2 linked regions of the Actinoplanes lobatus genome follow. The protein of the gene in region 1 interacts with the protein of each later gene in a pairwise test. Links are inferred from orthologs where the notes say so. Each region holds a gene or a part of one and is shown in the gene's direction. Other genes may lie near its edges.

What was found. The genes of interacting proteins can lie anywhere in the genome.
Region 2: the proteins of tsaE (region 1) and rlmB interact in binary tests that used the Escherichia coli proteins (3 or more experiments, as listed by UniProt). The link is inferred for Actinoplanes lobatus from one-to-one orthologs.

Annotation. Positions count from the first base shown.
Region 1 is NZ_JACHNC010000001.1:2,921,723-2,924,944, forward strand. What follows is about bases 3-3,002. They hold tsaE (tRNA (adenosine(37)-N6)-threonylcarbamoyltransferase complex ATPase subunit type 1 TsaE), read left to right. Parts: upstream 3-1,277; coding sequence 1,278-1,727; downstream 1,728-3,002. Other genes in these bases: alr (alanine racemase), read left to right, coding at 3-217; BJ964_RS13560 (alpha/beta fold hydrolase), read left to right, coding at 214-1,281; ung (uracil-DNA glycosylase), read left to right, coding at 1,724-2,407; tsaB (tRNA (adenosine(37)-N6)-threonylcarbamoyltransferase complex dimerization subunit type 1 TsaB), read left to right, coding at 2,417-3,002. Outside these bases: more of alr, read left to right, coding at 1-2; more of tsaB, read left to right, coding at 3,003-3,160; rimI (ribosomal protein S18-alanine N-acetyltransferase), read left to right, coding at 3,160-3,222. UniProt on the Escherichia coli protein: Required for the formation of a threonylcarbamoyl group on adenosine at position 37 (t(6)A37) in tRNAs that read codons beginning with adenine.
Region 2 is NZ_JACHNC010000001.1:1,790,635-1,793,856, reverse strand. Bases 68-3,067 are described here. They hold rlmB (23S rRNA (guanosine(2251)-2'-O)-methyltransferase RlmB), read left to right. Parts: upstream 68-1,003; coding sequence 1,004-2,131; downstream 2,132-3,067. Other genes in these bases: BJ964_RS08075 (PQQ-like beta-propeller repeat protein), read right to left, coding at 2,138-3,067; cysS (cysteine--tRNA ligase), read left to right, coding at 68-1,004. In the rest of the region: more of cysS, read left to right, coding at 1-67; more of BJ964_RS08075, read right to left, coding at 3,068-3,222. UniProt on the Escherichia coli protein: Specifically methylates the ribose of guanosine 2251 in 23S rRNA.

The DNA of each region.
Region 1 (3,222 bases):
GATCGCCGGGCGGGTCTGCATGGATCAGGTGGTGGTGGACGTGGGCGATGAGCCGGTGGCCGCCGGTGACGTGGCGGTCCTGTTCGGGCCGGGCGACGACGGCGAGCCGACGGCCGACGACTGGGCCGCCGCGACCGGCACGATCAACTACGAGATCGTCACCCGGTTCGGCAGCAGCCGGATCCCACGGCACTACGACGGGGAGGTCGCTCCGTGAAGCGGTCGAAGGTCGCCAAACGGGCGGGCATATTCGGGGCCGCGGTCGGTGTGGCCGCGGCCGGTCTGGCCACGGCCTTCGCTGTGGAGCGGGCGCTGGTGCGGCGGTCGGTCAACGCGCCCGGCGACCCCTATGTCGACGAGCCGTTCGGTGACCAGCCGCACGACCGGTCACTGACGGTCACCGCGGCCGACGGCACCGACCTGCACGTGGAGATCATCGAGCCGGCGGGCGCGAGGACCGAGCCGACGATCGTCTTCGTCCACGGGTTCGCGCTGGACATGGGCACCTTCTACTTCCAGCGCAAGGAGCTGGCCGTGCGCGGCACGCACCGGCTGGTCTTCTACGACCAGCCCGGCCACGGCCGGTCCAGCAAACTCAAATCGGGGACGTACGATCTGGCCGCCCTGGGGCGCTCGCTGGCCGCGGTGCTGGAGGCGACCGTGCCCGAGGGGCAGATCATCCTGGTCGGCCACTCGATGGGCGGGATGACCATCATGGCGTTCGCCGAGCAGTTCCCGGCCTGGTTCGGCAACCGGGTCACCGGCGTGGTGCTGATCTCCACCTCGGCCGGCCTGTTCGACAAGGCCAAGCTCGGCATCACCAACGTGGTGGCCCGGGTCAGCGCCCCGTTCTTCCCGCTGTGGGACAAGGCGGCCCAGCTCGGCGGCGGCACCATCGACCGGGCCAGGGTGGCCTCCTCCGACCTGGCCTGGCTGCTCACCCGGCGGTACGGGTTCGGTGAGACCAGGCCCAGCCCGTCGCTGGTCACCTTCGTCGAGAGCATGAATTCGAAGACGTCGGTGGAGACGCTCACCAAATACCTGCAGACTCTCTACACGCACAACCGGATCCCGGCGCTGTCCGCGTTGCGCGGCGTCCCGGTGCTGGTCGTGGTGGGGGACCGGGACTATCTGACCCCGGTCACCCACTCCGAGGAGATCATCGAGAACCTGCCCGAGGCCGAGCTGCTCACCATCGAGAACAGCGGCCATGTGGTGATGCTGGAGAAGGCCGACCAGGTCAACGCCGCGCTGATCCCGTTCCTGGAGAAACTCACGTGAAGCTGAAGACGGTCGACGACACCCGTGCGTTCGGGCGGCGGCTGGCCGGCCTGCTGCGGCCCGGTGACCTGGTGCTGCTTACCGGCCCGCTGGGCGCCGGTAAGACGGCCCTGGCCCAGGGGATCGGCGCCGGCCTGGGCGTGGAGGGGCCGATCACCTCGCCGACGTTCGTGATCGCGCGGGTGCATCGTGGCCCGGTGCCGCTGGTGCACGCCGACGCGTACCGGCTGGGCGACCGGCCGGACCCGCGCGCCGAGATCGACGACCTCGACCTGGACGCCTCGGCCGACGACGCGGTGACCGTCGTCGAGTGGGGCGTCGGCCTGGTGGAACAGCTCAACGACGAATACCTGCAGGTCCGTCTGGACCGGATGGACGACGACACCCGCATTGTCGAGTTGTCGCCGCACGGCGGCGACTGGGCACACCGACTGGAGAGCATGTGAACCTGACCGAGCTGCTGCCCGCCGAGTGGCGTGCCGAGCTGACCCCCCACCTCGACGACGCCGCGACCACCGCTCTGGGGCAGTGGGTGGCGGAGGAGTATGCGACGCAGACCGTCTACCCACCGGTGGAGGACCTGTTCGCGGCGTACCGGCTGTGTCCCCCGGAGCAGACCCGGGTGCTGATCCTGGGCCAGGATCCCTACCACGGGCCCGGGCAGGCGCACGGTCTCAGCTTCAGCGTGCGTGACGGGGTCCGCCGGCCGCCGTCGCTGAGCAACATCTTCAAGGAGCTCAACGAGGACCTCAACGTGCCCAAGCCGGCGGGCGGCGACCTGACCGGGTGGGCCCGGCAGGGTGTGCTGCTGCTCAACGCGGTTCTGACGGTCCGGGCGGGCAAGGCCGGATCGCACGGCAACAAGGGCTGGGAGGCGTTCACCGACGCCACCATCAAGGCCCTCGACGAGCGTGACGAGCGGATCATCTTCATGCTCTGGGGCAGCTATGCGAAGAAGAAGGCGGCGCTGGTCACCAACCCGGTGCACGCGATCCTGGAAGCCGGCCACCCGAGCCCGCTGAACCGGGTCGGGTTCCTCGGCAGCCGTCCGTTCAGCGCGGCCAACAAGGCGCTGGCCGACGGCGGACGGCCGGTCATCGACTGGGACCCGCGGGCCACCGTCTAGGGTCACCCTGTGCTGGTACTGGCTCTGGACACCGCAACCCCCGCCTCGACGGCCGCGCTCGTCGAGGTGACCGTGGACGGTCTGACCGGGGTGGCGGAGCGGCGCACCGTCGATCCGCGCGCCCACGGGGAGCGGCTCGCCCCGGAGATCGCCGCCGTGCTCGCCGACGCCGGGCTCCGGCCGCGGGATGTCACCGCGATCGTGGCCGGTGTCGGGCCGGGGCCCTTCACCGGGCTGCGCGTCGGGCTGGCCACGGCGGCGAGCATGGGGCAGGCGCTGGGCATCCCGACGTACGCGGTGTGCTCGCTGGACGCCCTGGGGCGCTCGGCCGGACCCGGCCGGGTGCTGATCGCCACCGACGCCCGGCGCCGCGAGGTGTATTTCGCGACGTACGCGGACGGTGAGCGGGTGACCGGGCCGGAGGTGGCCAAGCCGGCCGACGTGGCCGCCCTGGTGCACGGCGCCACCGGTGGCTCGCTGCCGGCCGGGGTGCTGGTCGGCGCCGAGGAGGCGGGCGGCGGCACGTCGATGGCCGGGCTGGTCGACCGGGCGGCCGGTGAGGGCGCCCTGAAGTACGGGGACGTGTTCGGCGTGCCGGTCGAGGAGCACCTGCTCTACCCGCCGGGGGCGGCGCTGGTCGCGCTCGCGGCCGAGCGGATCCGGGCGGGCGCGCCGGGCGAGGCGCTGACGCCGCTCTACCTGCGCCGGCCGGACGCGGTGGAGCCGAGCGCCCGCAAGGCGGTGCTCACCTGATGAGCGCCGACCTTCCGGTGGCCGGCCAGGTGAAGACGGGCGCGGACCATGTGATCGAGCGC
Region 2 (3,222 bases), 1.1 Mb from region 1 along the record:
GCGGTGGCGACTGCGCCGACGTCTACTTCGACGTGCTCTCCTACCGTGAGTACGGCGCACTCTCCGGTCAGCGGCCGGACGACATGCGCGACGCCGGCGACGCCCCGGTGCGCGACAAGCGCGACCACCGTGACTTCGCCCTGTGGAAGGGCGTGAAGGCGGACGAGCCGCAGGACGCGTACTGGCCGTCGCCCTGGGGCCGCGGCCGGCCCGGCTGGCACATCGAGTGCTCGGCCATGGCCCAGCGCTACCTCGGCGACGAGTTCGACATCCACGGCGGCGGTCTCGACCTCACCTTCCCGCACCACGAGAACGAGGTGGCCCAGTCCAAGGCGGCCGGTCTCGGCTTCGCCCGCTACTGGGTGCACCACGCGCTGCTCAACCTCGGCGACTCCAAGATGAGCAAGTCGCTGGGCAACGTGATCGACCTGACCTCGGTGGCCGAGGCCGGCATCCGCCCGGTCGAGCTGCGCTACTACCTGGGCAGCCCGCACTACCGCTCGCGGATCGACTACTCCGACGAGGCGCTGCGGGAGGCCGCGGTCGCCTACCGGCGGATCGAGGGCTTCGTGCAGCGCGCGGCCGAGGTGGTCGGCAACGGGCGGCCCAAGGCGGTGCCGCCGGCCTTCGCCGACGCGATGAACGACGACCTGAACACGTCGGCGGCGCTCGCGGTCGTGCACGACACCATCCGGGAGGGCAACACCGCCCTGGCCGCCGGTGACGAGCCGGCCATTCGCGGCGCGCTGACCGCGGTCCGGGCCATGCTCGGGGTGCTCGGCCTCGACCCGTTCGACGGCGCCTGGAGTGGCGGCGAGGGCGGCAACGATCTCAAGCCGGTGGTCGACTCCCTGGTCGCCCTGGCATTGGAACAGCGGGCCCAGGCCCGCGCACGTAAGGACTGGGCTGCCGCCGATTCGGTGCGGGACCAGCTCAAGAACGCGGGTATTCAGGTGGAGGACACTCCGACCGGGCCGCGCTGGACGGTAGGAGAACAGCACTGATGGCCGGCAATTCGTTCAATGCGAGCAAGCGCTCCACCTCGAAGAAGGGGGCGAGCATGGGGTCCGGCGGCAAGAACCGCGCCGGGCTCAAGGGCCGGGGCAAGACCCTGCCGGCCGACGAGCGCCCCTGGCACAAGGGCTACTCGGGCACCGAGAAGCTGCCCGAGAAGACCGCCCGTAAGCAGGACAAGGAGCGCCGGGCAGCGGCCGCCGAGGGCCGTGCGCCCAAGGTCGGCATGCCCGGCACCAAGGACACCACCTGGGGTCGCGGCGGTGGCCGGGCGACCGGGATCACCCGGACCCAGTCGTCCCGCGGCGGCGTGCGTGGCGGCGGTCCGCGGGGGCCGCGGATCGCCCCGGGGCGCCGCTCCAACCCGACCAAGGAAGGTCCCGAGCTGCTGCTCGGCCGCAACCCGGTGGTCGAGGCGCTGCGGGCCCTGGTGCCCGCCACCGCGCTGTACGTGGCGCAGGGCATCGACATCGACGAGCGGGTCACCGAGATCGTCCGGACCTCCGGTGACCGGGGCATCCCGATCCTGGAGATCAGCCGCAACGAGCTGGACCGGATGACCGGCGGGGTGCTGCACCAGGGCGTCGGGCTCCAGGTGCCGCCGTTCGCGTACGAGGACTTCGAGGACCTGGTCAACGCGGCGCTGGAGCAGACCGCCCCGCTGCTGGTGGCCCTGGACGGCATCACCGACCCGCGCAACCTGGGCGCCGTGATCCGGTCGGTGGCCGCCTTCGGTGGCCACGGCGTCTTCATGACCGAGCGGCGGGCCGCCGGCATCACCGCGACCGCCTGGCGCACCAGCGCCGGGGCGGCGGCACGGGTGCCGGTGTCGCAGGTGGTCAACCTGACCCGGGCGATCAAGTCGGCGCAGAAGGCCGGCTTCACCGTCATCGGGCTGGACGCCGACGGCGAGACCGACCTCTACCAGTTGGAGGCCGCGGTCGGGCCGCTGCTCGTGGTGGTCGGCTCCGAGGGCCGCGGCCTGTCCCGCCTCGTCGGCGAGACCTGTGACCTGCGGGTGAGCATCCCGATGGCCTCCGACGTGGAGTCGCTCAACGCCAGCGTGGCGGCGGCCGTGACCCTCGCCGAGGTGAGCCGCCGCCGATCCCAGGGCTGAGTCCGGCTAGAAGTAGGCGCGCAGACGGTTGCCGTCCGTGAGGAATAGGCGGCCGTCTGCGACGACCGGCGGGTGGCTCTCGTCGCTCGGCATGCCGCCCTTGCGCGGCTTACCGGTCTCCGCCTCGACGATCGACAGCGCCGCGCCGATGCCGGCCGGGCTGTAGAGCAGCGCGCCGGCCCGGACCGGCTGCCCGGCCCCGTCCTCCAGAGGCACCGACCAGAGCTTCCGGCCGTTGCCGGCGTCCAAGCAGTAGATGCTGTGGTTCTCCGGGAAGTAGAGCTGCTTGTCATCGGCGGTCACCGCGGACGGATGCCAGGTCGACTCCCAGATCGTCCGGCCGTTGGCGGCGTCGACCGCGGTCAGGCCGACGTTGCTGCTCGAGACGTAGAACCGGGAGCCGGCCGGGTCGCTGCCCACGGCGTACCAGTTCTCCTTGGTCTCCCAGAGCGTCGCGCCGGTGGTGATCAGGACGGCTCGGGAGCCCGCGCCCTCCTGCCGCAGCAGCAGCCGTCCGCCGGCCGAGAGCAGCCCGTCGGCCCGGGTCCCGCCCAGTCTCCACAGACGGGCGCCGGTGGCCAGCCGGTGCGCGATGGTGGAGGCGCCGAAATCCGGCCGGACGTCCACCACGACCACACCCTGGTCGATGACCATGTCCTGGCTGGGAGCGCCGAGGGGAAGCTCCCAGAGCCGGGAACCGGTCGAGGCGCGATAGGTGGTCAGGAAGTTGCGCGTGCTGGTGCAGGCGTAGCTGAGAACGGCCAGGATCCCGTCCGACATGGCCAGCCGCGTGACACCCCGGCCGTGCAGGTCGGCGTGCCAGCGGCGTTTCCCGGTGGCCGGGTCGTACGCCCCGACGCCGCCCGGATCGCTGGTGTAGAGGAGATCGCCCCCGGCGAGCGGTTCCCGGCCGACCTCGCATTCCGGGGCGGCGTGCGTGGGGATGTCCCATCGCCGCCTGATGTCGTTGACCGTTGCCGGGGTGAGCCGGCGCTCATACGGGTTGTAGTAGGTGGCACCTGGGCCGTAGCCGGTCTGGGACCACTCCGAAGGTGGTGTGGCCCAGGCGGCTGGGCTGGGCAGACTCAGTG